One region of the Dactylosporangium sp. NPDC051087 genome, then DNA from elsewhere that is predicted to be linked to it. Evidence: riboswitches for the same ligand, from Rfam matches in the RefSeq annotation. Region 1 holds a riboswitch; the other holds the start of a gene.
The links. A riboswitch is a leader RNA that binds a small molecule or an ion and turns the genes downstream of it on or off. The one in region 1 is predicted to bind S-adenosylmethionine.

Region 1 (15,295 bases):
GACAAGAAGCGCGTCCGCGCCGAGTATGCGGACGGCGGCCTCGAGGTGGTACAGATCAACGGGTGAACCGGACGGCGAAGATCGCGCTCATCGTCACGGGCGCGGTCATCGCCTGCATCATCGCTTCCTGTGGTGTGGTCCTGGCACTGCGTGACTGGGTGCCGGGACTCGCCGGGTGCGAGGACGTCGACACGCCGACGAAGACGGCCGTCATCACCTCGAAGACCCGCATCGAGCAGCAGTGGCCGCAGCTCGCCCCGATCCAGCAGGTGCACTGGCAGGAGCACGAGGCCCGGGCGCGGTCCTGCCCGGAGATCGGCCCGATGGACTACACGATGGACGGTTTCGCCGTGCTGACCCCGGAGCGGGCCGCGGCACTGCCGGCGACCGTTTCCGCGCCGGCTCCGGATGTACCGGAGGACCTGCGCCCCTTCGCGCCGGCCGCCCCGTCCTGGCTCCGGGTGGACGGCACCGGCCTGCTCCTGGACAAGGCGTCGGCGACCGTCTACTTCACCCGCACCACCGACTAGGCGGACTTCTTCGCGGGCGTCGCCTTCTTGGCCGCGGCCGTCTTCTTCGCCGGGGTCGCCGTCTTCTTCGCGGGCGTCGCCTTCTTCGCGGGCGTGGCCTTCTTGGCGGCGGTGCGCTTGATCGGCGTCGCCTCGGCGACCTCGTCGTCGTCGCCCTCCTCGGCCGCCGCGGCCTTCTTCGCGGCAGCCGCCGTCGGCTGCTTCTTCGCGGCGGAAGCGGCGGCCGGCGCGGCCTCACCGCGCGCCGCCTTGGCCCGCTCGACCGACGCGCGCAGCGCCGCCATCAGGTCGACCGCGGCGGCCGGCGCCTCCTCGGTCTCCTCCGGCTGCACGACCTCCCGGCCGGCCACCTTCGCGTCGATGACCTCCTGCAACGCCTCGCGGTAGTTGTCGGTGTAGGTGGACGGGTCGAAATCGGCCGCCATCGACTCGATCAGCGAGCCGGCCATCGCCAGCTCCGCCGGGCGCGCCGACACGTCCTCGTCGAGGATGTCGAACTTCGCCGCCCGGATCTCGTCGGGCCACAGCATCGTGTTGAGGACCAGCACCTCTTCGCGGACCCGCAGCGTTGCGAGCTGCTCGCGCTGCCGCAGCGCCACCTTCACGATCGCGACCCGCTCCGTGTTGGTGAGCGCGTCGCGCAGCAGCGCGTAGGGCTTCGCGGCCGTCTTGTCCGGCTCGAGGTAGTACGCCTTGTTGTAGAGGATCGGGTCGACCTGCTCGGCGGGCACGAACTCCAGGACCTCGATCGCCCGGCTGGTCGTCAGCGGCAGGTCGGCGAAGTCCTCGTCGGTGAGGATCACCATTTCGCCGCCGCCCAGGTCGTACCCCTTGGCGATGTCGTCATAAGCGACCTCTTCGCCGTCGATGGAGCAGACCCGCTTGTATTTGATCCGTCCGCCATCGTCGCGGTGGACCTGGTTGAAGCGGATGTCCTTCTCCTCCGTCGCCGAATACAGCCGGACGGCGATCGACACGAGCCCGAAGGAGACCGCGCCTTTCCAGATCGCGCGCATGGGGATCCCTTCCACAGCGTGTTGACCTCTGACTACAGCTTCGCATCGAATCGACCCGCACGCGAGGAACTCCGCGGCGAACTATCGTGGGGTGATGGGGACCGGCCCGCCGGCACCGATGCTCGCCTCGACCGGCCCGCTACCGTCCGGGCCGGGCTGGTCGTATGAGTTCAAGTGGGACGGCATCCGGGCGATCGCCGTCATCAGCGCCGGCGCGACCCGCCTCTACGCGCGCAGCGGCGTCGAGGTGACCGCCGCCTATCCCGAGCTCGCCGCGATCGGCGAAGGCCTCGACGACACCGTCCTCGACGGCGAGGTCGTCACCATGGACGAGGCCGGGCGACCCTCGTTTCAGCTGCTCGCCGAGCGGATGCACGTGCGCGAGCCGAGACTCGCGGCCCGCCTGGCGGTCACCCTGCCGGTCTCGTATCTGGCGTTCGACGTGCTGCGCGCCGCGGGGCGGGACGTGGTCGCCTCGCCGTACACCAGCCGCAGAACGGTCCTCGAAGGACTGTCCCTGGGGCCTCGGGCAGTCATCCCGCCGTGCTTCGACGACGGGCCGGCGACCGTCGCCGCCAGCCGCGACAACGCGCTCGAAGGGGTCGTCGCGAAGCGGGCCGGCTCGCACTACCACCCCGGCCTGCGATCGCCCGACTGGGTGAAAGTCAAGCTCGAAGAGAGCTGCGAGTTCGTCGTCGGCGGCTGGCGGCCCGGCAAGCGCGCCCTCGGCGCGCTGCTCGTCGGGGTCCCCGCCGCCGAAGGGCTGGCGTATCGCGGGCGGGTCGGCGGCGGGATCTCCAACGCGTCGGAGAAGGCGCTGCTGGACGCGCTGCGCGACCTGTCGACCGCGCGGCCGCCCTTCGCCGGCACCGTGCCCCGCGAGGACGCCCGCGGCGCGATCTGGGTCGAGCCGACGCTGGTCGTCGAGGTGAAGTTCAGCCACCGCACCCGCGACGGGCGGCTGCGCTTCCCGCGGTTCCTGCGCATGCGCCCCGACCTGACCGCATCGGACGTCCAGGATGGCTGACAAGGTCCGCGTCGAGGTCGAGGGCCGGCACCTCGACCTGACCAACCTCGACAAGGTGCTGTATCCGCAGGTCGGCTTCACCAAGGGCGAGATCATCGACTACTACACCCGGATCTCGCCGGTGCTGCTGCCGCACCTGGACGGCCGGCCGCTCACCCGGATCCGCTACCCGAACGGCGTCGAGGGCAACAGCTTCTTCGAGAAGAACGCGCCCGCCGGGACGCCCGACTGGGTCCGCACGGTCACGCTGCCGGTGCCGGGCTCCAGCCGCGGCCGGGAGACGATCGACTTCATCGTGGTCGAGGAGCTCGCGACGCTGGTGTGGCTGGCCAACCTCGCGGCGCTGGAGCTGCACACGCCGCAGTGGCGGGTGTCGCCGTCCGGCGAGGCGCTCAACCCCGACCTGCTGGTGATCGACCTCGATCCCGGCCCGCCGGCCGCGCTGCCGGCGTGTTTCGAGGTGGCGCTCCTGGTCCGGGACCGGCTCGCCGACGACGGGCTGGAGACGGTCGCGAAGACCTCCGGCCGCAAGGGGATGCAGCTGACCGCGGAGCTGTCCGGCGACGAGACGGCCGACGAGATCAGCGCCTATGTGAAAGACGTCGCCGACGAGCTCTCCCGCCTGCGGCCGGACCTGATCGTCTCGCGGATGGCCCGCCAGCTGCGGCCGGGCAAGGTCTTCATCGACTGGAGCCAGAACAACGCGTTCAAGACGACGGTGGCGCCCTACTCGCTGCGGGCCGGCGCGCTGCCCACCGTGTCCGCGCCGCTGACCTGGGACGAGGTCGCCGAAGGCACGATCACCATCGCCGACCTCACCCCGTCGGTCGTGCTGTCCCGCATCTGACCCGCCGGCTACCGGCGCAGGGCGGTGAGGAGGCGGTCGATGTGGGCCTCCGTGGTGCCGAGGCCGAAGCTGGCCCGGACCGCTTGCGCCGGCGCCTGCGCCGACGGGTCGAGGCGGGCGGTCGCCTCCTTCAGGAGCCGCCGGGTCAGCGGGTGGGCGCAGAACAGCCCCGTCCGCACGCCGATGCCGTGGTCGCGGCCGAGCCGCGTGGCCAGCTCGCCGGGGTCCTCGCCGAGCACCGCGAACGACACGATGCCGACCCGCTCCGCCTCCGCCCCGAACAGCCGCAGCTCCTCCACGTGCGCCAGCTCCGCCAGCCCCGCCCGCAGCCGCGCGACCAGGGCCCGCTCCGCGGAGTGGTCGGCACCGGCGAGCTCGCGGCACGCCGCGGCGAGCGCGACCGCGCCGAGCAGGTTGGGCGTGCCGGCCTCGTGCCGGGCCGGGCCGGTCGCCCACCGCACGGCGGCGGCGTCGTCGACGTGGGCACTGGCGCCGCCCCCGGCCAGATACGGCTCCGCGGCGTCGAGCCAGTCCGCGCGGCCCGCGAGCACCCCGGCGCCGAACGGTGCGTACACCTTGTGACCGGAGAACGCGACATAGTCCGCACCCAGGGCGGTCAGGTCGACCGGGGCGTGCGGGGCGAGCTGCGCGGCGTCGACCGCCAGCCGGGCGCCGAAGCGGTGCGCGACGTCGGCGAGCGCCGCGACCGGCCACACCTCGCCGGTCACGTTGCTCGCCGCGGTCACGCTGACCAGCGCGCACCGCTCCCGGCGCAGCGCCTCTTCCAGCGCCGCCACGGCCTCCCGCGGCGAGCGCGGCGCGTCGAGGTGCACCGTCCGCCTCCACGGCAGCAGGTTGGCGTGATGCTCGGCGTCGAACGTGAGCACGGCCTCGCCCTCGGGCACCGCCCGGGCGAGCAGGTTCAGCGCGTCGGTCGTGTTGCGGGTGAAGACCACCGTGTCGCCGTCGCGGGCGCCGAGGAAGTCCGCGACGGTCTCCCTGGCCTGCTCATACTCCCGCGTACAGCGCTCCGACAGCGCGCCGGCGCCGCGGTGGACGCTGCCGTAGAACGGCAGGAGGTCGGCGACCGCGTCGGCGACGACCCGCAGGCACGGGGCGGTCGCGGCGATGTCGAGATTGGCGAAGTCGACGCTGCGGCCGTCGCGCAGCTTCACGTCACCGGGGGACAGGGTCGTGGACATGGCAGAGCCCTCCGCTCGCGCTTGCCCGGACACACCGCGTGCCGGACCGTGTCATCACCCGGGGCACCCCGCCGCGAACGCGAGGGTTGCCGGCCAGCAAGCCGGGGCTGTGCGCTGGCACTCATGACCTGCGTTCACCGTAGCGCGGTTAAGGTTGGCCCATGACCGAACTCCCGCCGAGTGGGACGCCATCGGATCCAGCCGCCACGCCGCCCACGCCGGAGCGGTCACCGTGGGCGGGTCCCGTCGCCGGCGCCGCCGACGGGACTCCGGTCGGCCTGGGCAAACCCTCGGTGCAGGACTGGGACACGGCCGCCGCCGACGTCGTGCCCAACGTGACCGAGGAGTCCGCCCCCGACACCGGGGAGCAGCGCTATCCGACCGCGGCCCTCGCCCTGGCCGCCGCCCCGCCCGCCAAGCGCTCCGACCGCCGCCGCCTCTGGACGCTCATCGGCGTCATGGGCGGGATCGCCGCCTGCGGCGTGGCCCTGCTGGCGTTCTTCGGCTTCAGCGGCGGATGGACCGCCCTGGTCATCGGCGTCGGCGCCGCGGTCATCCCCGTGCCGGTGCTGGTCTCCTGTTTCCTCTGGCTCGACCGGTACGAGCCGGAGCCCGTGCGCTATCTCGTCTTCGTCTTCGGATGGGGGGCCTGCGTCGCCACCGCCGTCGCGCTGGTGGTCAACACCCTGGGCGGCGTGCTCGCCGACCGGCTCGGCCTGTCCGACGCGATCGTGGCGGTCGTGGTCGCGCCGTTCATCGAGGAGAGCATGAAGGCCCTCGGGCCGATCCTGCTGTTCTGGCGGCGCCCACGCGCGTTCTCCGGCCTGATCGACGGCATCGTGTACTGCGGACTCTCCGCGACGGGCTTCGCGATGGTCGAGAACATCCTGTACCTGGGCTTCAAGGGCTACGCGGACACCGCCGAGGACGCCGGACCGGTCAACGGGGCCGTCGCCCTCGTCGCGATCTTCGTGGTGCGCATCCTGATGACCGGCTTCGCGCACCCGCTGTTCACCTCCATGACCGGCATCGGGATCGGCCTGGCCTCGCGCAGCTCGACGAAGGCGGTCCGGTGGCTCGCGCCGCTCGCCGGGCTGCTGCTCGCGATGCTGCTGCACGGGTCGTGGAACCTCATGTCGGTCACGGCCTCCGCCAGCGCCTGGGTGCTGCTGTACGGGTACTTCGCCGTCATGATGCCGATCTTCCTGTGCATGGTCGGCTTCGCCCTTTGGCAGCGTTCCAACGAAGGCAAGCTGACCGAGCGGGTGCTCACCGAATACGCGCGGGCCGGCTGGCTCTCACCGCCGGAGGTGGCCGCCCTGGGCACCCTCGGCCGGCGGCTCTCCGCCCGCCGGTGGGCCAAGCGGGTCGCCGGCGAACCGGGCGCCAAGGCGATGCGGGCCTTCCAGTTCGACGCGACGAAGCTCGCACTGCTCCGCGACGGGCTGTACCGCGGCCTCGACAAGACACCGGAGCGCCGGATGGAGGCCCTCGCCGAGGAGCGGCAGCTGCTCACGGCACTCGCGGCCTATCGCCAGGTCTTCATCGGCCGGGATCCGCAGGCGCCGCTCGCGGTGTGGGACGGCAGCAGATACCACATCACCTTCCCGGACGGGATGGTCCGCGTGCTCGCCGCCCCACCCACGCCGGTCGTGCCGGTCCCGGTCGTGGTGCCGCAGCCTCTCGCGTACGGCAACTACCCCTATCCCTACAGGTAGAGCCCGGTGGAGTCCGGCTCCACCCGGCGGGCCGCGACGGCGTGCACGTCACGCTCCCGCAGCAGCACGTAGTCGCGGCCCTGCAGCTCCACCTCGGAGCGGTCCTCAGGGTCGAACAGCACCCTGTCGCCGGACACGATCGACCGCACGTTGGGACCGACACCGACCGCCGTCGCCCACGACAGGCGCCGTCCCACCGACGCCGTCGCCGGGATCACGATGCCGGACACGTGCCGGCGCTCACCTTCGGAGCCTTCGAGCCGCACGAGGACCCGGTCGTGCAGCAACCGGATCGGCAGGCCCCCTTCCACATCGGACACGACGGGCGGGGTGGTGGCCGCCGGGTAACCGGCGGCTGGCTGGGCTGTCACGGTTGCGACGCTACCGCCTGGGTACGTGCCATCGCCGCGGGACCCGGTCTACGGTGAGGAGTCCGCTCGCATCACCAAGGGGGTTCCGTGGGCCGGTTCGATCAGGTGCGCGTCAACCTCAGGCGGGCCTATGAGGAGCGCCTCGAAAAGGCCCGCATCGAGCGGGAGGAGGCCGCGTCCGCCTCACAGGAGCCGCCGGTCCCGGACGATCCACCGCCCACCCTGGACGTGGGGCACCCCTCGACGATGAGCCGCGACGACGCCGAGGTCCCGCACGGGCTGCGCATCACCGCCGCCTGGTCGTGGCGGCTGCTCGTCCTCGTCGCCGCGCTGGCCGTCCTGCTCTTCCTCGTCAGCCGCCTCAGGACCGTCCTCATCCCGCTGAGCATCGCGCTGCTGCTGTCCGCGCTGCTCGCGCCGATGATGGGCTTCCTGCGCCGCCGGGTGAAGCTGCCACCGTCCCTGGCCGCGTTCCTGGTCCTCATCACCGGCCTGGCCGCCGTCGCCGGCGTCCTCACCCTCGTGGTCTCCGAGTTCGTCGACGGCTTCCCGGCCCTGGCCGACAAAGCCTCCGTCGGCGTCAACCAGATCCAGGACTGGCTCACCACCGGCCCGCTGCACCTCAACGGCAGCCAGCTCGACGCCACCTTCGACGCCGCCACCAACTGGCTCAACGACAACCGCGGCAGCCTCACCGACAGCGCCGTCTCCACCGCCACCGCCACCATCGAGTTCTTCGCCCTGCTCCTGCTGGTGCTCTTCGTCACGTTCTTCTTCATGCGTGACGGCCACCGCATCTGGCTCTTCCTCACCGGAGTCCTGCCCACCCCGGCCCGCGACCCGATCCGCCGCGCCGGCGAGGCCGCCTGGCGCACCCTGGTCGCCTACGTCCGCGCCACGGTGCTGGTCGCCTTCATCGACGCCCTCGGCATCGGCCTGCTCCTCGTCATCATCGACGTGGACTTCTGGTTCCCCCTGGCCACGATGGTCTTCCTCGCCGCCTTCGTACCGATCATCGGCGCCACCGTCTCAGGCGCCGTGGCCGTCCTGGTCGCCCTCGTCGACGAAGGCCCGATCAGCGCCCTCGTCGTCCTCATCGGCGTCATCGCCGTCCAACAACTCGAAGGCCACGTCCTCCAGCCCCTCATCATGGGCCGCGCCGTCTCCGTCCACCCCCTGGCCGTGATCGTCGCCATCTCCACCGGCGTCGTCCTGGCCGGCATCATCGGCGCCCTGGTGGCCGTCCCCCTCGTAGCCGTCCTGAACACGGGCATCCGCCACCTGGTCCAACACCGCCACGAACCCCCACCCGACGCGGTCATCATCTCCTCCGACTAGCCGCCGGCCACGACCAGACGACGTCGAAGTGGGCCTGCCCGGTTGCGGAGCTGGAGTGTGGCGAACGTTCCCAGGCGGGGAGGGGTGCCATGGGCCAGGCCGGTCCGAGCGCGAGCCGTAGAAGAGCGACGCAGAAATAGGCCGCGGTCGTGGTCGGTTTCCAGCCGAACGGCGGGACGGGCAACGACCAGGCTCGTCAGACCGGCGACCGCAGAGCTGTGAGCTGATGTTGAGGTGGCTTCTCGTGAGCGGGGAGGGCGTCGCGGGCCGGGTCGGTCCGGGCGCCAACGGCGGCAAAGAGGCGTGCGGGTAGGGACGCTGCTGTGGGTCGTTTCCAGGCGGGAGTCCGGGCCGGGCAGCGACCAGGCTCGTCAGCTCGGCGGACCGGTGTCGAGGTGGCCATCCACAGCGGCGGGACGGTGGACTCGTCCGGCTGCGATGCGGAGGGCGGACCTGTCGTGAGGCGAGCTTCCCAACCTGCGGAGGGTGCCGGGGGCCAGGTCGGTCCGGAGGCCAACGGTGGCAAAGAGACGTGCGGGTAGGGACGCTGCTGTGGGTCGTTTCCAGGGGGGAGTCCGGGCCGGGCAGCCAGCAGGCTCGTCAGCTCGGCGGACCGGTGTCGAGGTGGCCATCCACAGCGGCGGGACAGTGGACTCGTCCGGCTGCGATGCGGAGGGCGGACCTGTCGTGAGGCGAGCTTCCCAACCTGCGGAGGGTGCCGGGCGCCAGGTCGGTCCGCACGCCAACGGCGGCAACGAGGCGTGCAGGTGGCGACGGTGGCCGCGGGCTGCTTCCAGGCAAGAGTCCAGGACAGCGAGGACGGCGAGGGCCAGCTCGGCGGCGATCAGCTCGGCGACTATCAGGACCCCGGCGACCAGGAACGCCAGATCGGCAGCCCATCAGGCGGCAGGCCCGCCAACCAACAGTCCCGTCGATCGGCCGGCCTGGCAGCTAGCACGTCAACCGGCGGTCTCGTCGAACGGCAGTCCCGTCAGTTGTCGGCCCGTCGATCGGCCGACTTGGCAGCCAGCCCATCAACTTGCGGTCCCCTCCCGGCAGTCTCGTCGATCGGCTGCGATCTCCGAGCCCGGATTCAGCCGGTGGGCGGCCTGGGGCACCGCCAACGAGCCCGTCGATCGGCAGGCCCGTCAGTCGGCAGTCCGTCGGTGGGCCAGCCCGCCAACCCGTCGACAGGCAACGCCAACCCGTCAACCGCCAACCCGCTCGCCAACCCGTCGACAGGCAACCGCCAACCCGTCAACCGCCAATCCGCTCGCCAACCCGTCGATGCGCCGGCCGCCAACCGTCGACCGGCCAACCCATCGACCGGCCCGTCAACCCGTAGATGGGCCGGCCCGCCAACTCGTCGGCCGCCAGCACGTCGACCGGCAGCTGCCCGTCAACTGGCGGACCTCGTGCGCCGGCGGATCTCGGGGCTGGTGAGTGTTTGAGTTTCTCGATGGTGGGGCGGTGGCGAGTGGTGGCGGCAGGTCAGGTGGCCGGCCGGAGTGTGGAGCGTTACGAGCTTCCCAGCCTGCGCAGAGCGCCGCGGACCAGGTCAGGCTTGGTCGTGTACCAGAACGGGGGCAGGGACGCCCGCAGATAGGGGCCGTAGCCACGGGCGGTTTCCAGGCGGGAGTCCAGGACGGCCACGACGCCCTTGTCGGTGCGGGCTCGGATCAGGCGGCCGACGCCCTGGGCGAGACGGACCGCGGCGATCGGGACGCTGACGGCGGCGAAGCCTGAGCCGCCGGAGGAGTCGACGGCGGCGGAGCGGGCGGCGGCGAGGGGCTCGTCGGGGCGGGGGAAGGGGAGGCGGTCGATGATGACCAGCTGGCAGGCGTCGCCGGGGACGTCGACGCCCTGCCAGAGGGACATGACGCCGAGCAGGCAGCTGTTGCGGTCGTCGCGGAACTTGCGGACCAGGATCGGCAGGGACTCCTCGCCCTGCAGGAGGATCGTGATGCCGGGGGCGCGGGCGCGCAGCACCTCGGCGGCGCGCTCGGCGGCCTTGCGGGAGGAGAAGAGGCCCAGGGCGCGGCCGCCGAGGGCCTGGACGAGCTCGACCATCTCGTTGGCCGCGGGGTCGGACAGGCCGGAGGTCTGCGGGCGGGGCAGGTGGGCGGCGACGTAGAGAATGCCCTGCTTCGCATAGTCGAAGGGGGAGCCGACGTCGAGGGAGCTCCACGCGAGGTCGGCCTCGTCGCGGGCGGCGTCGGCGCGCTTGACCGCCTCGCGGGCGGCCTCGGCCGGGGACGCGCCGGTGGCGAGGGCGGGCGCGGGGGTGGTGACGGGGAGGCCGAGGGAGCGGGCGACCGTGTCGAACTGGCCGCCGAGGGCCAGGGTCGCGGACGTGGCGACGACGGTGCGCTCGTGGAACAGGTGGGTGTTGAGGGTGCCGGCGACGGAGAGGGGCGCGACGACCACCGCGCGGCGGCCGCGGTCGTCGCGCTCGATCCAGACGACGTCGTGCTCGGAGTCGGAGAGGATGCGCTGGGCGATCTTGGTCAGGTCGCCGACCATGGTCTTGGCCTGGGCCTTGCGGACGGGGTCGGCGTCGTCGGCCTTGACCTCGCCGATGGCGTCGATGGCCTTGCGGCCGCCGCCGTCGAGGAGGGTCAGGGCCTCGCCGATGGTGGTGGGCAGGCCGTCGGTGATGCGGCCGGCGGGGGCGTCGGCGAGCGCGACGGTGAGGGTGTCGCCGGCCTCCATGAGGCGGTCGGCGACGTCGTCGTCGACATAGGGGCGGCAGCGGCGGGCGGCCCGCTCCAGCAGCTCGGGGGTGAGCTCGGCCTGCGACGCGGAGCTGACCCGGTCGGCGAGCTCGTGCGCCTCGTCGACGACGAGGAGCTTGTGCGGCGGGATGATCATGCGGCCGCTGAGCATGTCGACGGCGAGGAGGCTGTGGTTGGTGACCACGATGTCGGCCTCGCGGGCGCGGGCGCGGGAGGCCTCGGCGAAGCACTCCGCGCCATATGGGCAGCGGGCGGCTCCGACGCACTCGCGGGCGGGCATCGAGACGAGCTTCCAGGCCGAGTCGTCGACGCCCGGGTCGAGCTCGTCGCGGTCGCCGGTGTCGGTCTCCATCGCCCAGTCCCGGAGGCGGTCGATGTGCTTGCCGATCCTGCCGGCCTCGCCGAGCCAGCGGGTGGGCCGGGCCTCGCCGACGTCGAAGAGGGCGTCCTCGGGCTCCTCGGCGGAGGTGCCCTCGAGACGGGCCAGGCAGAGATAGTGGTGCCGGCCCTTGAGCACGGCGAAGGTCGGCCGCCGGCGCAGCATCGGCTCGACCGCGTCGGCGAGCCTGGGCAGGTCGTGGTCGACCAGCTGGGACTGCAGCGCCAGGGTGGCGGTGGACACCACGACGGGTCCGTCGATGAGCAGCGACGGCACGAGATAGGCGAGGGACTTGCCGGTGCCGGTGCCCGCCTGGACGAGCAGGTGCTCCTCCTGGGCGGCCGCGCGGGAGATCGCCTCGGCCATCTGCTGCTGCCCGGGTCGCTCCATGCCGCCGGGGACGGCACCGACGGCGGCGGACAGCAGATCAACGGTGGCAATCGTCGCGGTCACGCCAAGAAGCTACCGTGCCGGTACGACAGAACCCGTCGGGCGGACCAGGATCAGTACTGTGGGCGCATGCCAAAGGTGGTCTACCGGAAGTTCGACGGCTCACTGCACTGGAACTACGAGACCAGACTGCTCGGCGAGGACGACCACGGCATCTGGGTCGGCGCCGACAGCGGCACCATCGTGCACCGCGGGCCGACGAGGACGGGCCCGGTCGAGTCGCCGCACGTGCTGCTCTTCCCGCGTCAGGCCTGGTGGACCGCCTGTTTCAACGCGGCCCCGCACCGCACCGAGATCTACTGCGACATCACCACGGTCCCGCACTGGATCGAGGAGACCGAGGTCACGATGATCGACCTGGATCTCGACGTCCGGCGCCGCCGCGCGGGCGAGATCGAGCTGCTCGACGAGGACGAGTTCGCCGCCCACCAGGTCAAGTATTCCTACCCGGCCGACGTGATCGCCGAGGCCCAGGCCAGTGCCGAGTGGCTCTTCGGCGCCGTCACCCAGCGCACGGAGCCGTTCGGCACCAAGTACCACGACTGGCTAAAACTCGTCCAGTGAGAGCTTCGCCGGGTTGAGCTGGTTGTAGAGCCCGGTCACGAGCCCCGAAGGGCTGACCGACAGGCCGGCGACCGCGACGACGGAGCCGGATCTGGCGATCAGCCCGAGGTCGCCGTTGACGAGGGCGGGTTCGACTTCGAAACCCCGCCGGTAGAGGCCCAGCACGAAGCGCGCCACATCGGAAGCGCCCACGATCGGCCGGCGGGCGGCGGAGACGACGCCACCGCCGTCGCCGAGCGCCACCACGTCCGGGGCGAGGACCTTGAGCAGCGCGTCGAGGTCCCCACCGGACACCGCGGCGGTGAACGCGGCGAGGACCTCGGCCTGCTTGGCCCGGTCGGTGGTGTGCCGGCGTTCGCCGTCGGCGACGGCCCGGCGGGCCCGTGAGCCCAGCTGTCTCGCGTTCTCGGTGGTGGTGCCGAGGGTCGCCGCGACCTCCGCGAACGGCACGGCGAACACGTCGTGCAGCACGAACGCGACCCGCTGCTCCGGGGTCAGCGCGTCCAGCACGAGCAGCAGCGCGATGCTCACGCTGTCGCGGAACGACACCCGCTCGCCGGGGTCGACCTGCGCCGGGTCGGCGATCCGCTCGACCAGCGGCGACGGCAGCCACGGCCCGACGTACGCCTCGCGCCGGACCTTGGCGGCGCGCAGGTGGTCGAGGCACAGCCGCCCGGTGACGGTGGTCAGCCACGCCCGCAGGTCGGCGACGCCGGAGGTGTCCGCGCCCGCGAACCGCAGCCAGGCGTCCTGCACGACGTCCTCGGCGTCGGCGCGGCTGCCGAGCATCCGGTACGCCACGCCGAACAGATGCTCGCGGTGCGCGCTGAACCCGTCGTCCACGCACTCATTCAAGCCCATCGGAGCAGGGCGTTTCCCACCCGGGCGATATGTACGTTACATACCATTTAGGCATGAGCAATGGTCTGGCCACGGTCGCCAGCGGCCTCGTCGGCCTCGCTGCGATGGGTGCCCTCGCCGCGGCGAGGGCGCGGCGGGGCCGGCCCTATCTCGCCGACGGTCTGCTCGTCGCCGTCGACGGGCCGGCCGACCCGATCGCCACCGCGGTCCGCGCCGGCTTCGCGGGCGTCGAGGTCGCCGTCCGGCTCGACGGCGACACCAGCCCGCCCGTGCTGCGCCTGGACTGCGTCATGCCCGACGGCGAGCCGGCGCCGACGTTCGAGGACGCCGTCCTGGATCCCCTGGCGGCGCTGGTCGACGCGAGCCCGGTCGGCCGGGTCCATCCCCGCCGCGCCGAGCCGTTCCTGCTGCTCGTGCACGCCGACCCGGACCTGGCGGCACCGCACAGGAGCGCGCCACAACAGCGGGGCGCGCCGGCGCTGCTGACCGCGCGGCCGGAGTACGAGGCCCTCGACCTCCTCCTGCGCCCGCGGGCCGAACTGCTCACGACCTTCCTGGGCGGCCGGGTGGTGCCCGGCGCGATCACCGTCGTGCTCACCGGCCCGTACTGGTCCCGCGCCGACCTGCTCGGCGCCTACGAGCGGTTCGCGTTCCTGGAGGGCCGCTTCAGCGACCTGGAGCCGGGCGGGCTGCCGGTGACCGTCGCGCCGCTGGTCACCGAGGTGCTCGGGGCCAGGCTCGGCTGGGACCCGCAGGAGGAGTGGCCCGAGTTCCCCGCCGAGGCGCGGCACATCGTGCGGTCGTTGATCGGCGCCGCGCACGCCGGCGGCCGGCGCATCCGGTTCGTCGGCGTGCCCGAGGACCCACGCTCGGTGCGCACGGCGTTCTGGCAGGAGCTTCGCGCCGCGGGCGTCGACCTCATCGCCAGCCGCCACCGCGGCCCGCTCGCCAGATTCCTTCGCAAACCGGTCGATAGGGAGCGAAAGCATCGGGCGGAGCCCCGGCGGCTCGCGGTACAAGATGAACAGAAGCTGAACGAGAGATGAACTGCACAAGGTCACAGGACTGCGGTTCTGCTGACCCCGGCATCGGGATCTAGCATTCCCGCCGAGGACCAACCGGTTTGCTCGCGGATTTCGTTCACGTCTCGAGGTCAGGGCTGTGCGTTTCAGGCTTCGTCCCAGCGACGATTCGTTCTACGAGTTCTTCACCCGTGCGGCGAAGAACCTGGTGATCGGCACGGAGCTGCTCTCCGAGCTGGCGCTCCCCGGCGTCGACGTGCAGACCGTCAGTGAGCGGCTGGTCGAGGTCGAGCACGACAGCGACGCCATCACGCACGAGCTGTACAAGAAGATCAACTCCAGCTTCATCACGCCGTTCGACCGGGAGGACATCTACCGGCTCGGATCGCTGCTCGACGACGTGATGGACCACCTGGAGGCGGTCGGCAGCCTGCTGTACCTCTACGGCCTCACCAAGCTGCCGTCGCTGCCGCGTGAGCTGCACGAGATCGTCAAGGTCCTCGACCAGCAGGCCAGGCTCACCGCCGAGGCGATGCCGCGGCTGAAGACGATGAAGAACCTCGAGGAGTACTGGGTCGAGTGCAACCGCCTGGAGAACGAGGGCGACAACGCCTACCGCATGATGCTCGTGCGGCTGTTCTCCGGTGAGTACGACGCGCTCACGGTGCTCAAGATGAAGGAGGTCGTCGACGAGCTCGAGGCCGCCTGTGACGCCTTCGAGCACGTGGCGAACACCATCGAGACCATCGTCGTCAAGGAGTCCTGATCAGCGCCCAGCTCGTCGCGGTGCTGGCGGTCATCGTCGTGGCGCTGGTGTTCGACTACACCAACGGCTTCCACGACGCGGCCAACGCGATCGCGACCTCCGTGTCCACCCGTGCGCTCAGCCCGCGCACCGGCCTGATCATGGCCGCGCTCGGCAACTTCGTCGGCGCCCACCTCGGCGGCGCCGTCGCCAAGACCGTCGGCAGCGGCATCATCCACCCGCCCAGCGGCATGAGCGGCCTCGGCATCGTGTTCGCCGGCGTGATCGGCGCCATCGCGTGGAACCTCATCACCTGGTACTTCGGCATCCCCTCCTCCTCGTCGCACGCACTGGTCGGCGGCCTGGTCGGGGCGTCGCTCGGGGCGATGATGCTCGGCGTCGACGACGCCACCGTGCTGTGGTCCGGCATCGTGGAGAAGGTCGTCATCCCGATGGTGGCCTCGCCGCTGGTCGGCTTCACGCTCGGCGC
Region 2 (15,295 bases), 190 kb from region 1:
GCAGCCGCACTGCGGGCCGCCCGGGCGCACCACGATGTGGCCGATCTCGCCCGCGGCGCCGTGCGCGCCCGTGTAGACCTGGCCGTCGACGACGTTGGCCGCGGCGATGCCGGTGCCGATGGGGATGACCAGAACGTAGGAGTGGTCCCGGCCGGCGCCCAGCCGAGCCTCGGCGAGCCCGCCGGCGCGCACGTCGTGGCCGAGCGCCGCGGGCAGGCCCAGGCGCTCTTCCAGCAGGGCCTTCAGCGGCACGTCCCGGAAGCCCACGTTGGCGGCCCAGACAGCGATGCCGTTGCGCTCGTCGATCACGCCCGGCACGGCCACGCCCGCGGCCCGGGGGTCGAGCCCCTTGGCGCGGGCGGTGGCGGCGAGCCCCTCGGCGATGTCGAGGATCGTCGCGATGACGGCCTCGGGCCCGCGCTCGCGCCCGGTGGCGTGCCGCTCGGCGTGCAGGACCTGGTGCCGCTCGTCGCCTTCGGCGCCGACCAGCGCACACTTGATCCCGGTGCCCCCCACATCGAGGGCGATCACGGTCTTCGTCATGTGTAGCTCGTCCTCGCGCTGATCGATGTGGCATGAAACCGGGCGGGTTCGCGCATCATTGCGCACTGTCGGGCAGGCTGGCAACCGTACCCCGAGGGTTAGTTTGAGCAGTTGCCTTTGCGTTTACCCGTAGTTTCGCGCATTATTGTGCACACATCTCGCACCGTACGCGCAAAGGAGGGGCGAATGGACCGCTACGCACGCTGGAACGCGCTCCTCGAGATCCTGACCGACAGCGGGCGGATCAGCGTGGAGGACGCGGCCGAGCGCCTCGACGTGTCGCAGGCCACGATCCGCCGCGACTTCGACCAGCTCGCCCAGCAGCAGATGATCACCCGCACGCGCGGCGGGGCGGTCGCCAACGGCGTCTCGTATGACCTGCCGCTGCGGTACAAGACGGCGAAACACGCACCCGAGAAGCAGCGCATCGGGGCCGCCGCCGCCGCGCTGGTGTCCCCGGGCATGGTCGTCGCCCTCAACGGCGGCACGACCACGACCGAGGTCGCCCGCGCGCTCGCCGTCCGCCCCGAGCTCACCGGCGGCGTCGACGACGCCCAGCTCACCGTGGTCACCAACGCCCTCAACATCGCCAACGAGCTGCTCGTGCGGTCCCGCATGAAGATCGTCGTGACCGGCGGCGTGGTCCGCCCGCAGTCCTTCGAGCTGGTCGGCCCCCTCGGCGGCAACATCCTGCGCGACGTCACCCTCGACATCGCCCTGCTCGGCGTCGACGCGCTCGACGTCACCCTCGGCGCGGCCGCCCATCACGAGGGCGAGGCCGCGATGAACAGCCTCATGGTCGCCCGGGCCCGCCGCGTCGTCATCATCGCCGACAGCTCGAAGCTGGGCGGCCACGCGTTCGCCCGCATCTGCCCCATCGACCGCATCGACACCCTGGTCACCGACTCCAACGCCACCCCGCAGACCCTGGCCGCCTTCACCGCCGCCGGCGTCAAGATCGTGACTGCCTGACCCTTCACGACGGGTAGGCTGGCGGGACCCCCTGAGCCCCGCAGCGACGATGGAGCGACGATGAAGCGCGACGACCTCGCCGCCGCTCGTGTCCCGGCGCACCCCCTCCAGGACACCGACGACTTCGTGGACAGCGACGTCACCGCAGACCCCGAGCCGGACCCCGAGCCGGACCTCGAGCCGGACCACGACCTCGCCACGGTCGAGGAGCCCCCCGAGCTCGACGAGCGCAGCAAGCGGATCCTCGCCTTCGAGCGCCAGTGGTGGCGCCAGGCGGGCTCCAAGGAGCAGGCCGTCCGGGACACCTTCAACCTGTCCGCGACCCGCTATTACCAGCTGCTCAACGCCCTGCTCGACGACCCTCTGGCCCTGTCGCACGACCCGGTCGTCGTCCAGCGCCTGCGCCGCCTGCGCGCCTCCCGCTCCCGCCGCCGCTAGCCACAGCCGTGCCGGCTAGCGGGACTGGTGCTGCTCGGCGTAGGCGGCGAGCCACGCCACCTGGTCGGGGTCCAGGGAGGGGCGGACCCGGTCGCGGGCGAGAGCCACGTGCGCGGCGGTGACCTCGGTGGCTTCCAGGGACTCGCGCATGGCGGCCAGGGCGGACTCCCGGATCAGGGCGGTGCAGTCCGCGGCGGAGAAGCGGTCCAGCTCGTCCGCCAGCGCGGGCAGGTCCACGTCGGCGGCGAGCGGCACCGTACGGGCGGCGGCGCGCAGGATCTCGGCGCGGGCCTGGGCGTCCGGCGGCGGGACGAAGACCAGGCGCTCGAGGCGGCCGGGCCGCAGCAGGGCCGGGTCGACCAGGTCGGGGCGGTTGGTGGCGCCGATCACGACCACGTTGCGCAGGGACTCCACGCCGTCGAGCTCGGTGAGGAGGGCGGCGACGACGCGGTCGGTGGTGCCGCCGTCGGTGGCCTGGCCGCGGGTCGGGGCGAGGGCGTCGACCTCGTCGAGGAAGACGAGGGTGGGCGCGGCCTCGCGGGCGCGGCGGAAGAGCTCGCGGACCGCGCGCTCGCTCTCGCCGACCCATTTCGACAGCAGCTCGGCGCCCTTGACGGACAGGACGTTGGCCTTGCCGGTGCCGGCGATCGCCTTGACCAGGTAGGTCTTGCCGCAGCCGGGCGGGCCGTAGAGCAGGACGCCACGGGGCGGCTCGACGCCGAGGCGGGAGAAGGCGTCCGGGTAGGACAGAGGCCACAGGACGGACTCGGTGAGGGTCTGCTTGACCTCGACCATGTCGCCGACGTCGTCGAGGGTGACCTTGGCGAGCTCCAATGAGGACTCCGCCATCGAGGTGGGGCGCACGACCTCCAGGGCGGCCTCGAAGTCGGCCATCCGCACGCGGGGGGTCTCACCCTCGCGGCGGTGGCGGAGCGCGGCTCGTACACCTGCCTCGCGGGACAACGCGGCGAGGTCCGCGGCGACGAAGCCGGGCGTGCGGGCCGCGACGTCGTCGAGCCTGACGTCGTCGTCCAGGGGCATGCCACGGGTGAGGACGGTGAGCTGCTCGCGGCGCAGGGCGGCGTCGGGGAGCGGCACGGCGATCCCGTGCGCGAGCAGGCCGGGGGCGTGCACCGCGGGGTCGACGGACTCGGGACGGCTGGTCGTGCCGACCACGGCCGCGCCGTCGCGGATGAGCTCGCCGATCAGTTGACGGAAGACGGTCGACAGCGGGCCCGGCTGGTCGCGCGGGGCGAGCGCGTCCACGTCGGAGACCAGCAGGACCGCCGGACCGGCCGCGCGCACCTGACCTGCGGCCTCGCGCAACCTGGCGGCGGCGTCGTTGTTGGTCAGCGCCGCGAGCTCCGGCGCCCACAGCTGCACGACCCGGGCCCGGACACTGGTCGCGACGGCCTGCACGAGCGCGGACTTGCCGGAGCCGGCGGGCCCGGTCACCAGGACCCCCAGCGACACCGTCGTGCCGAGCTTGGCGAGGACCTCGCGGTGGTGGAAGCCGAGGTCGAGCAGCTCGCTCAGCTGCTCGGCCTGCGCGTTCAGCCCCGGCAGGTCCTCGAGGGTGAGATCGGCCGGCGGCGGCGAGGCGACGACGCTGCCGGGCGCGTGGGTGGCGTGGCCGTGCTGCCAGCCGACCGCGGTGTCCATGGTCACCAGGGCGCCGGCGGCGGGTGCGGCGGCCGCGACGGTCAGCAGGGCGCTGGTCCAGCCGTATCCGACGGTGTTGGACAGGCTGCGCCGCGCCGCCTCGAACACGCCGGGGTCCAGTGACGTGAGCGACACGTCCTGCGGCAGCAGCGACACGTTGTCGCCGACGGTGACGACCTTGCCGAGCAGGGCCAGGCGCAGCATCTCCGGCGACACGACCGCGGCGATCGCGGCCGGCCCGGACAGGGTCACCGAGGTCGCCGCCCGCAGCGGCGCCGCCGACACCGTCACCTGGCCGCCGTCGCGCAGGCCGAGGTTGCCCAGCAGGAGGTCGTCGGCGTAGAGCAGGGCGCGGCTGGCGCCGGACTCGGCGACCGCGGCGATCCCGGCGGACTCGCGCCGGCCGGTGAGCGTGATGGGGTCGCCGGCGCGCAGGCCCAGCGCGGACAGGACCTCGGCGTGGAGCCGGACCACGCCGCGGCGGGCGTCCAGGGCCGCGGGGCGCAGGCTGGCGGTGAGCGTCAAGGTCGCGGCCACGCACCGAGCGTATAACCCAGCCGCTTGCTGTGAACCTGCTGAGGAATTCGCCAGAGAGCAACATCCGTTGCGTACGTTTGGCCGATGCGTCTCTTACCGCGTCTCGACCGGCGCAGGGTGATCGCCGGCTCGGTGGTCGCCCTGCTGCTGGCCGGTCTGGTCGGCTGGGCGGTCGTCCCGTCGCCCGCCACGTTCCGCACCGAGGAGCAGCGCATCACCGTGCGCACCGGGCCCGACGACGCGACCGAGGTGACCCTCGACACGACGCTGTACCTGCCGAAGCAGAGCGGCAAGAAGCCGGCGATCCTGCTCGCGCACGGCTTCGGCGGCACGAAGCAGAGCGTGCGGTCGGACGCCGAGAAGTTCGCCGACCTCGGCTACGCCGTGCTGACCTGGACCGCGCAGGGCTTCGGGCGCTCCACCGGCGAGATCCACATCGACAGCCCGGACTGGGAGGTCAAGGACGCCCAGCGCCTGCTGGACTGGCTCGCGGCCCGCCCCGACATCCAGACCGACGCGTCCGGCGACCCCCGGGTGGCGGCGGTCGGCGGCTCGTACGGCGGCGCTCTCGCCCTCCTGCTCGCCGCGCAGGACAAGCGGGTGGACGCGATCGTCCCCATGATCACGTGGAACGACCTGTCGCGGGTGTTCCTGCCCGAGTCGACCGGCAAGGACCCGTCGGGCGGCGTGTTCAAGAAGCAGTGGGCGGGCCTGTTCTTCGGCTCCGGCAGCTCGCTGACGGACATCGCCGCCGCCGCCCCGCAGCGGACGCCGGGCGGGGACGCCCAATGTGGACGGTTCGCCAGGGACGTCTGCGAGGCGTACCTCGACATCGCCACCACCGGCACGGCCGACAAGGACGCCATCGCGCTGCTGCGCAGGTCCAGTCCCGCGCCCGTCCTGGACCGGATCAAGGCGCCCACGCTGCTCATCCAGGGGCAGGTCGACACGCTGTTCCCGCTGAGCGAGGGCGACGCCAACGCCCGTGGCATCGCCGCCAACGGCACGCCGGTGCGGGTCGCGTGGTTCACCGGCGGGCACGACGGCGGCACCGGGCCGCAGTCCGAGGTCGACCGGCTGCGGTACCTGACCGCGCAGTGGCTCGACCACTACGTCAAGGGCAACGGCAAGGCGCCGGAGAACAGCTTCACCTACTCGCGGGTGTCCGGTCTCAACGCCCAGGGCCGCGGGCTCGTCACCGCCGCGTCGTCGACGTCGACCTACCCGGGCATCGCCGGCACCTCCACCGAGAGCGTGCCCCTCCTCGGCGGGCCCACCGGCATCGCCAACCCGCCCAACGGCAACCCCGCCGCGATCTCGTCGCTGCCCATCGCCGGCATCGCCAGCCTCCTCGGCAGCGGCGTGTCCGCCGAGATCCCCGGCCAGCACGCCGACTTCACGTCCGCGCCGCTGACCGCGAGCCTCGACGTGGCCGGCGCGCCGACGGTCCGCATCCGGGCCGCGTCGCCGACCGGCGAGGCCGTGCTGTTCGTCAAGCTCTACGACGTGCCCGCGAAGGGCGCCGCGTCGATCCCCGACGGGCTCATCGCGCCGGTCAGGCTCACCGGCCTGCCGAAGGACATCGCCGACGCGCAGCCCGTCACCGTCACCCTGCCCGCGGTCGTGCACCGGTTCGAGGCCGGCAGCAGCGTCCGGGTCACCGTCGCCACCGCCGACACCGCGTACTGGTCGCCGCCCGAGCCGGGCGTCTACCAGGTCGACGTCGACGGCGCGCTGACCCTGCCGAACGTCGCCGGCACCCCGCTGGCCAACCCGAACGTCATCTGGCGCTACGTCCTCGCCGCGCTCGTCGCCGCCGTCGCGGTCGGGCTGGTCGTCGCGATCCTCGTCGCCCGCGGCCGGGCCCGGCGGATCGAGCGCCGCGTCGACCCCGACCTCGTGGACACGCCGCTGGTCGTGCGGGGGCTGCGCAAGACGTACGGGGACTTCGTCGCCGTCGCCAAGGTCGACTTCACCGTCGAGCGCGGCCAGGTCGTCGGCCTCCTCGGCCCCAACGGCGCCGGCAAGACCACGTCGCTGCGGGTCCTCATGGGGCTCACCCGGCCCAGCCAGGGTGAGATCTTCGTCTTCGGCCACCAGCTCCTGCCCGGCGCCCCGGTCCTGTCCCGGGTCGGCGCCCTGGTGGAAGGGCCCGGCTTCCTGCCGCACCTCACCGGTCTGCGGAATCTCCAGCTGTACTGGGCGGCGACCGGCCGCCCGCACGACGACGCCCACTTCGACGAGGCGATGGACATCGCGGGGCTCGGCACGGCCGTCAACCGGCGGGTCAAGACCTACAGCCACGGCATGCGGCAGCGGCTCGCGATCGCCCAGGCCATGCTCGGCCTGCCCGAGCTGCTCGTCCTCGACGAGCCCACCGACGGGCTCGACCCGCCGCAGATCGCCGAGATGCGCAAGGTGCTGCGCCGGTACGCGACCGGCGGCCGCGCGGTCCTGGTCTCCAGCCACCTGCTCGCCGAGGTGGAGCAGACCTGCACCGACGTCGTCGTCATGCACCGCGGCGAGGTCGTCGCGACCGGCAAGGTCGACGACATCGTCGGCGACTCGCCCACCGTCCAGCTCGACGTGTCCGACGTGGACGCCGCGTTCAAGGTGCTCGAAGAGCTCGAAGGGGTCCGCTCGGTCGCCCCATCCGGCGGCAACGGCGGCCTCATCGTCGAGCTCGACGGGGTACCCCGCTCGGAGGTCGTCGCGGCGCTGGTGCGAGCCGGCGTCGGCATCGACCGGGTGACGCCGCGGCGGCGGCTCGAAGACGCGTTCCTGTCGCTCGTCGGCGGCGACACCAAGGCCAGTGGGGAGCGGTCATGACAACTTCGTCCGTGGACGTCATCGGCGGTGCGCCGGGCTACCGGCCGGGCGCGACCCTCTCGCTGTGGACGGAGATCCGCCGGCAGGCGGCCCGCCGTCGTACCCAGATGGCGCTGGGCTTCATGGTCCTGCTGCCGCTGATCATCCTGGTCGCCTTCCAGCTCGACAACGGCGGCGACGACGAGGGCGGCAACGGCGGCGAGTTCTCCCGCCTGGCCGACCTGGCCACGGCCGGCGGCGCCAACTTCACCCTCTTCACCCTGCTGGTGTCCTCGGGCTTCCTGCTGGTCGTGGTCGTCGCCCTCTTCTGCGGCGACACCGTGGCCAGCGAGGCGTCGTGGGGGAGCCTGCGGTACCTGCTGGCGATGCCCGTCCCGCGGGCCCGGCTGCTCGGCATCAAGGTGACCGCGGCGCTGCTCTACTGCCTCCTCGCGGTGCTGATCCTGGTCGGCACGGCCATGCTGGCGGGCACCCTGCGCTATGGCTGGGCGCCGCTCAACGCGCCGATCGGCGGGGAGATCGCCGCGGGGACGAGCGTCGTGCGGCTGCTGGAGATCGTCGGCTACCTGTGCGTCTCGCTCCTGGTGGTGGCGTCCCTGGCGTTCCTGCTGTCGGTGTCCACGGATGCCCCGCTCGGCGCCGTCGGCGGTGCGGTCCTGCTGCAGATCCTGTCCAACATCCTGGACCAGATCACGGCGCTGGGCACGATTCGCAACTTCCTGCCGACCCACTACGGCGACGCGTGGCTCGGCCTGCTGTCCACCCCGCTGCAGACCGACGACATGGTGAAGGGCGGCATCGCGTCCCTGGCGTACGCCACCGTCTTCTTCTCCCTCGCGTGGTGGCGCTTCTTGCGAAAAGACGTGGTGAGCTGAACGGAATTCGCGTACTGACCGGTAGGGTGCCGGTCCATGCGAATCTCGGCGCTCCGCGGTGCGTGGCTGCTCGTCCTCGGCCTCGCGGCGCTCTCCGCCACCCTCTACTACGACCAGGCCAACATCGCGGCCTGGACCACCTACGTCGCCTCGTCCAACGCGATGAACGGCCCCGCCGAGGCCCTCACCGCGCAGATCTTCACGATGATCGGCGCGGTCGCCGCGGCGGCGGTCGCGGTGCTGGTCACGCTGTGCGCGCTGCTGTTCGCCACCGGCCGTTCCGCCGGCCACTGGGCGCTGCGGCTGACCGTGGTGCTCACCCTCGTGCTGCTGTCGCTGGTCGCGATGGTCGTGCTGGTCGCGACGCTGACGGGTGAGCCGCCGACCGCCGTGATCGACACTCCACTGTGGCTGCTCGCCGCCGAGTGGGCCGCCGTCGCGACCGCGCTCGTCGGCGCGGGCATCACCACCTCCACGCTGTGGCAGTTCACCCCTGAGCCCGTGTAGCGCGCATCGGCGGGCGATCGGGGTGGGTGATGTCGTGATCGACCGGGGTCACCGTGTCGCCGTGCCTGGCGAACTGGGTGAGGGTCGGCCAGATCGGCGCGCCCGGCGTGACCCTGGCGTGGATGGTCTGCAGGATCGTCGCGGCCATCCGGCCCAGGGCCGCGGTGTCCTGGTGACCGTGGGTCCGCTGGCCGAGGTCGACCTGGGCGATCGCGTCGAGCCCGGCGGTGCGGTAGGTGTCGATGAGCAGGCCCGTCTCGACGCCGTACCCGGCCGCGAAGGGCAGCGACTCCAGCAGTGAGCGGCGGGCCGCGTACTCCCCGGCCAGCGGCTGCACCACGCCGGCGAGCTGGGGGAAGTACGCGTTGAGCAGCGGCCGGGCGGCGAGCTCGGTGACCCGGCCGCCGCCGGAGGCGGACACGTCCAGCAGCGGCCGGTCGTAGAACGCCTTCACCATGAGGGTGGCCGGGTCCTCGAGCAGCGGGCCGAGCAGTCCGGTGACGAAGTGCGGCCGGAAGTCGGTGAGGTCGGCATCGACGTAGACCAGGATGTCGCCGCTGGTGACCGCGAGGGCCTTCCAGAGCACCTCGCCCTTGCCGGGCCGGGATCCGGTCCCGGGGAGGATGTCGTCGCGGTGGTGGACGACGGCCCCCGCCTGCCGGGCGACCTCGGCGGTGCGGTCCACGGAGCCGGAGTCGACGACGACCACCTCGTCGACCAGGGGCATGAGGGTGCGCACGCCGGTGACGATCTCCCCGACGGTCGGCTCCTCGTCCAGCGCCGGCAGCACCACGCTGATCCGGGTGCCGCCCTTACGGCGCTGGAGCTCGGCGAGGGACCAGTCGCGCCAGGTCGAGGTGCGCTTGGCGAACCAGGTGGCCGCGTCGGAATGCATGAGTGAAACCGTAGTCAGGTCCATCTCGTGAGATGACTCATACGACGCCACCCGTGTCGGCCCTTACACTCGAAGTCGAAACGCGCTCGTCACAACTGAATACCTCATCCAGAGGGGCAGAGGGATACGGCCCGATGAAGCCCCGGCAACCCCTGCGACACGTCTCGACGCTGAGGCGGTCGCGGTAGGTGCCAAATCCGTCCCGGTGCGCAAGGCCATGCACTTGGGGAAGATGAGAGGAAGGCCTCTATGACCTCGACGCTCAGCGTCTTCACCGACTCTCCCGCCCGCCATCTGGTCTGCCGTGGCTGTGGGGCGCAGTTCCCGCTCGCGGCGCAGCACGCCTGTTACGAGTGTTTCGGCCCTCTCGAGGTGGGCTATGACGCCGAGGCGCTCGGCCGAGTCACCCGGGAGCAGATCGAGGCGGGTCCGCAGAACATCTGGCGCTATGCGCCGCTCCTGCCCGTCGGCATCGACCCGGACAGCCGCGTGACGCTCGACCCGGGGCTGACCCCGCTGGTCAAGGCCGACCTGCTGGCCGGCGAGCTCGGCATCACCGGCCAGCTGTGGGTCAAGGACGACTCGGCCAACCCGACGCACTCGTTCAAGGACCGGGTCGTCTCGGTGGCGCTGACGGCCGCGAAGGCGCTGGGCTTCACCCGCTATTCGTGCGCCTCCACGGGCAACCTGGCCAACTCGGTCGCCGCGCACGCCGCGCGCGCCGGGGTGCCGTCGACCGTGTTCATCCCGTCGGACCTGGAGCCCGGCAAGGTCGTGATGAGCGCCGTCTACGGCGGCGATGTCGTCGCGATCGAAGGGTCCTACGACGACGTCAACCGGCTCTGCTCGGAGCTGACGGAGACCGACGAGTTCGAGGACACCGCTTTCGTCAACGTCAATGTCCGTCCGTTCTACGCCGAGGGCTCCAAGACGCTGGGATATGAGGTCGCCGAGCAGCTCGGCTGGCGCATCCCGGCGCAGGTCGTCATCCCGATGGCCAGCGGCGAGCTGCTCACCAAGATCGACAAGGCGTTCAGCGAGCTGGTCGAGATCGGGCTCGTGCCGGACGCGGAGTGGACGGTGTTCGGGGCGCAGTCCGCGGGCTGCAACCCGATCGCGGTCGCGCTGCACAAGGGCACCGACGAGATCGTCCCGGTCAAGCCGACCGGCATCGCCAAGTCGCTCAACATCGGCGACCCGGCCGCGGGGGTCTACGCGCTGGAGTCGGTCCGCCGGACCGGCGGCTGGATGGAATACGTGGACGACGACGAGATCCGCGCCGGCATCCAGCTGCTCGCCCGCACCACGGGCGTCTTCGCCGAGACCGCCGGCGGGGTCACCACCGCGGTGCTGAAGAAGCTGGTGGAGACCGGCAAGCTCGACCCCTCGAAGGAGACGGTCGTCTTCAACACCGGCGACGGGCTGAAGACGCTCGACGCGGTCGCCGGCACGGTCGGCCCGTCGCACCGGGTGAAGCCTTCATTGAAGTCCGTGCGCGAGGCTGGGCTTTTGAGCTGATGGCTGATTTTTTCGCGCAACCTGCTGACGCCGATCACGGACGGTGTCGGATCGGCTGCGGTTGAGAGAGCGCTTCCACGCTCGGACGAGGGGCTACTCAGCCGATCGACGGATGTGACCGCGACGCAGTGTGATCGCGGTCGAGCCGAGCGTCTCGAAGCCACCCGCCGAGGGACTTGACGACCTCAGCACCGCGCGCCAGGATGCTCGATGCGGGAGGACGTGTCGCCGCGAGGCCCGGACCCTGGTCCAGGCCCGCGACCACAGCACCGGAGGTGCTGGCGAGCGTCCTCTCGACCATTTCCAGGGCAGGTTCGGGGCGGCCCTAGATCATCGACGCATATATCTGTTGTCCGTCGATGTGCCGGTGGTCCACCCTGGCGGACATGAGCCAGGACTTCAGCATCGTCGAGCTGGACGCCGATGACCCGGCGGCGATCGACGCGGCATTCACCATCGGCAACGAGGCGATCCTCGCCGACCTTCCGGACTTCCCGCCTAACTGCCGCTATGAGCACGACGTGCGGGTCCGCCTGCCGATGCCGGGCGCCGAGCGGCACGCCTTCCTCGCCCACCGCGGCGCCGAGCCCGTCGGCCTGGCCCTGCTCGACCTGCCCGACCACGACAACCTCGACAAGGCGCTGCTCGACGTGCTGGTGCTCAAGCGGCACCGCCGGCAGGGCGTCGGCCGGGCGCTGTATGAGCACGCGGTCGACTTCGCCCGGTCCCGCGGCCGCACGACGGTGATGGGCTTCGGTGTGCTCACCGACGCGGCCGGCGCGCCGCTCGGCTCGGGGGCGCCGTTCGCCGAGGCGCTCGGCCTGGACAACAAGCTCCTCGACGTCCGCCGCCGGCTGGACCTGGCGGACGCCGACGACGCCGCGCTGGACCGGATGCTCGCCGAGAGCTGGCCGAAGGCGGCCGGCTACTCGACCGTCCAGTGGGGCAACACCCCGCCGCCGGAGCTGATCGAGGACCTGGCGCTGCTGGACAGCTCGTTCCTCGAGGAGTCGCCGATGGGCGAGCTGGACTTCGAGCCGGAGAAGATCGACGCCGAGCGCCTCCGCAACGCGTCGGCGGTGCGGGCGCAGTACGGCTCGCGCAGGTATGAGACCGGGGTCATCGACGACGCGACCGGCCAGGTGGTCGCGTGGACCGCGATCCGGGTCGCCAAGACGATCGACTGGCACGCCTGGCAACTGATCACCCTGGTGCACCCCGCGCACCGCGGGCACCGGCTCGGCCTGATCACCAAGTTGGTCAACCTGCGCACGCTGCGGGCGCAGGAGCCGTCGGTGCGCATCGTCGACACCTTCAACGCCGAGGTCAACGCGCACATGATCGCGATCAACGAGGCGATGGGGTTCCGCGTGGTGGACCGGTGGGCCAACTGGCAGGGGCCGATCGCTCCCGCGGGGTCAGTCGCGTGAGCGGTCCTCGTACATGGCGAGGAAGATCGAATACGGCCGGCCGTTGGTCCGCTCGCGGCCGGCGTATTCGTCGAGCAGGGCCTGGAAGCGGACCCGCAGCTCCTCCCACTCCTCGGGGGTGAGCCGCAGCCCGAGCCGGGCGAAGTCGATCGCGTCGTTCTCGGCGTCCAGCAGCGCCAGCTCCTGCTCGAAGGCGTCGAGCATCGCCCGGTTGGTGCCGGCGCGCTGACCGCCGAGGCTGAGCTGCCACGACTTGGTCGTGGACAGGTAGGGCACCTCGCGCGTGCCGCGCGGACCGCGGCGCTCCTCCTGCGGCACCAGGAAGCCCGTCGCGACCAGCGTCCGGACGTGGTGCAGGACCGTCGCCGGGTTGGCGTCGAGCCGCTCGGCGATCTCCTTGTTGGTGAGCGCCCGATCCAGGCAGAGCCGGATGATGCGCAGGCGGACGCCGGAGGCGAGTGCCTTGGCCTCCGCGTCGGTTGCTGCTCGCCGCATCGTCCGAGTCTAACGATTGACTTTTCCCAATCGGTCACCGACAGTGGGTCCGTGAGACTCGGCCTGCTCCGCGATCACGACTTCCGGCTGCTGTTCACCGCCGACACCATCAGCCAGGTCGGCACCCAGGTGACCCTGCTGGCGCTGCCGCTGGTCGCGGTGCTCACGCTGGACGCCACCGCCCTGCAGATCGGGATCCTCGCCGCCTGCGAGACCGCCGCGTTCCTGCTGGTCGGGCTCCCGGCCGGCGCCCTGGTCGACCGGCTGCGGCGGCGCGGGACGATGATCGTCGCCGACCTCGTGCGGGCGCTCCTGCTGGCCTCCGTGCCGCTCGCCTGGTGGTCCGACATGTTGCGGATGCCCCAGCTGTACGTGGTGGGCCTGCTCTGCGGTGTCTGCACGGTCTTCTTCGACGTGTCGTACCAGAGCTATCTGCCGTTCCTGGTCGGCAAGGAGCATCTCGTCGAGGGCAACGCCCGGCTGGAGATGGTCCGCTCCACGTCCCAGATCGGTGGTCCGACCGTCGCCGGCGGCCTGGTCAAGCTCGTCGGCGGGCCGCTCGCGATCGCCACCGACGCGGCCAGCTACCTCGTCTCGGCGCTGGCCCTGTGGCGGATCCGCAAGATCGAGCCCGAGCCCACGCCGAAGGCCGACGCCCACCTCGGGCGCGAGATCATGGAAGGCCTCCGGTTCGTCCTGGGCAACCGGCTGCTGCGGGCGATCTCGATGTGCACGGGCACCGCCAACTTCTTCGGCGCCATCTTCAACGCGATGGTGATCATCTACTTCGCCCGCGACCTGGCGCTGTCGCCGGCGCTCATCGGCCTGTACTTCAGCATCACCGGCCTCGGCGCGCTCGCCGGGGCGTTCCTGGTCGGGCCGTTCGTGCGCTGGTTCGGCCAGGGGCCGGCGATGTGGATCTCGATCCTGGGCGGGTCGCTCAGTCAGGTCCTCGTCCCGTTCGCCCGCGACGACTGGCGGCTGTGGCTGGCCGCGGCCGGCGGCGTCGTCTTCGGCATCGGCGTCGTCGTGTACAACGTGACCCAGGTCAGCTTCCGGCAGACGATCACCCCCGACGACCTGCTCGGGCGGATGAACGCGACGATGCGCTTCATCGTGTGGGGCACGATGCCGATCGGCGGGCTCGTCGGCGGTCTGCTCGGCACGGCCCTCGGGGTCCACCTGACGATCTGGGTGGCATGCGCCGGATCGCTGATATCGGTGGTGCCCCTCCTTCTGTCACCCTTGCGGAGTCTCCGCGAGTTGACGTCCGCACCTTCCGCGGGCACGGAAGCAGTGCGGAAGTAGGCCGATCTTGCGGTTGTGACAGGTTGCGTGGTTCCAGTCGCGGCTTCCGGTTCCAACCGCAAGATCGGCGCTTCCCCTCGGATCTGTCTGACGTTTCCTTATTCGTTTGTGCTCACTATTCGACGCCTGCCGATGCGCTCGCCGTTTGTCGGCCGCCCCAAGAAAGGTTCGATCGGGGACCTTTTGCGTGCGCATGAACCGTGACCTTGCTGTCCGATTTGGGGCTGTCGGGCCTCGGTATATCTCGTGTACCGTCCGTTTCGGTCGTCGATCCTCGCGCCGGTGCCACCCCTTGGCCCGGCGTGCCCGGCCGAGGACCTCAAGGCTGGTCCCCACAGCCAGCCGGAGTGACAAAAGAAGGACTGAAGTAGAGGAAGTGCACCGTGGCACAGGGCACCGTGAAGTGGTTCAACAGCGAAAAGGGCTATGGCTTCATCGCGGTCGACGGAGGACAGGACGTGTTCGTCCACTTCTCCGCGATCGAGATGGATGGCTACAAATCGCTGGAAGACGGACAGCGCGTCGAGTTCGAGATCGCGCAGGGTCAGAAGGGCCCGCAGGCGGAGAAGGTTCGTCACCTCGCCTGACAACGTTCGTCCACACCCCGCCGGGGCACCGTCCTCATTGATGAGGAACGGTGCCCTGCGTCTTTTTCGGCATTATTCGCGCCATTCATGCCTGATTTGGCGCTCTTTGCGACGCTTCGACCACCCATGCCGTCACCTTGGGTTTGCTTGCACTCGACCGGCCAGAGTGCTAAACAGGAGTTGGCACTCGCATCAGGTGAGTGCCAACGGTCGGGGCGGTGCAGCGCCTGGGCGCGAGAGCGTCGGGGAGCTGGTCGTCGCGGGCTCATCCGGCCCGGCCAGCGAGGATCCCGCTGGGTCCTTGAAGGTGCGAAAGCAGGCGGTGAGCCGCCGGCCCCACGTGGGTCGAGGCGTAACCGGAGTGTCCAGGAGGACAACGCCGAATGGCCAAGATTATCGCGTTCGACGAGGAAGCGCGCCGCGGCCTCGAGCGGGGCATGAACACCCTCGCCGACGCCGTCAAGGTGACGCTGGGCCCCAAGGGCCGCAACGTCGTCCTCGAGAAGAAGTGGGGCGCGCCCACCATCACCAACGATGGTGTGAGCATCGCCAAGGAGATCGAGCTCGAGGACCCCTACGAGAAGATCGGCGCCGAGCTGGTCAAGGAGGTCGCGAAGAAGACGGACGACGTTGCCGGTGACGGCACGACGACCGCGACCGTCCTCGCCCAGGCGCTGGTCCGTGAAGGCCTGCGCAACG

Region 2: it holds a riboswitch for S-adenosylmethionine, as region 1 does, so the genes downstream of both, thrC (threonine synthase) here and ACZ6TV_RS09515 (aminotransferase class V-fold PLP-dependent enzyme) in region 1, are expected to answer to the same signal.

What each region holds. Positions count from the first base shown of each region.
Region 1 is NZ_JBVJIJ010000004.1:120,780-136,074, reverse strand. It holds gene ACZ6TV_RS09540 (fatty acid--CoA ligase) at 1-66, shown strand, start outside; gene ACZ6TV_RS09535 (hypothetical protein) at 63-530, shown strand; gene ku (non-homologous end joining protein Ku) at 527-1,546, opposite strand; gene ligD (non-homologous end-joining DNA ligase) at 1,641-2,573, shown strand; gene ligD (non-homologous end-joining DNA ligase) at 2,566-3,420, shown strand; gene ACZ6TV_RS09515 (aminotransferase class V-fold PLP-dependent enzyme) at 3,429-4,622, opposite strand; SAM riboswitch class IV at 4,635-4,751, opposite strand; gene ACZ6TV_RS09510 (PrsW family intramembrane metalloprotease) at 4,784-6,340, shown strand; gene ACZ6TV_RS09505 (GroES family chaperonin) at 6,331-6,660, opposite strand; gene ACZ6TV_RS09500 (AI-2E family transporter) at 6,799-8,049, shown strand; gene ACZ6TV_RS09495 (ATP-dependent DNA helicase) at 9,568-11,553, opposite strand; gene ACZ6TV_RS09490 (DUF402 domain-containing protein) at 11,683-12,177, shown strand; gene sigJ (RNA polymerase sigma factor SigJ) at 12,160-13,020, opposite strand; gene ACZ6TV_RS09480 (PI-PLC domain-containing protein) at 13,092-14,084, shown strand; gene ACZ6TV_RS09475 (DUF47 domain-containing protein) at 14,200-14,826, shown strand; gene ACZ6TV_RS09470 (inorganic phosphate transporter) at 14,826-15,295, shown strand, end outside.
Region 2 is NZ_JBVJIJ010000004.1:314,441-329,735, reverse strand. It holds gene ACZ6TV_RS10490 (ROK family protein) at 1-543, opposite strand, end outside; gene ACZ6TV_RS10485 (DeoR/GlpR family DNA-binding transcription regulator) at 730-1,515, shown strand; gene ACZ6TV_RS10480 (DUF3263 domain-containing protein) at 1,576-1,953, shown strand; gene ACZ6TV_RS10475 (AAA family ATPase) at 1,969-4,152, opposite strand; gene ACZ6TV_RS10470 (alpha/beta fold hydrolase) at 4,237-6,981, shown strand; gene ACZ6TV_RS10465 (ABC transporter permease) at 6,978-7,856, shown strand; gene ACZ6TV_RS10460 (hypothetical protein) at 7,893-8,363, shown strand; gene ACZ6TV_RS10455 (glucosyl-3-phosphoglycerate synthase) at 8,344-9,258, opposite strand; SAM riboswitch class I at 9,360-9,497, shown strand; gene thrC (threonine synthase) at 9,508-10,776, shown strand; gene ACZ6TV_RS10445 (GNAT family N-acetyltransferase) at 11,163-12,206, shown strand; gene ACZ6TV_RS10440 (helix-turn-helix domain-containing protein) at 12,195-12,701, opposite strand; gene ACZ6TV_RS10435 (MFS transporter) at 12,753-14,009, shown strand; gene ACZ6TV_RS10430 (cold-shock protein) at 14,393-14,596, shown strand; gene groL (chaperonin GroEL) at 14,980-15,295, shown strand, end outside.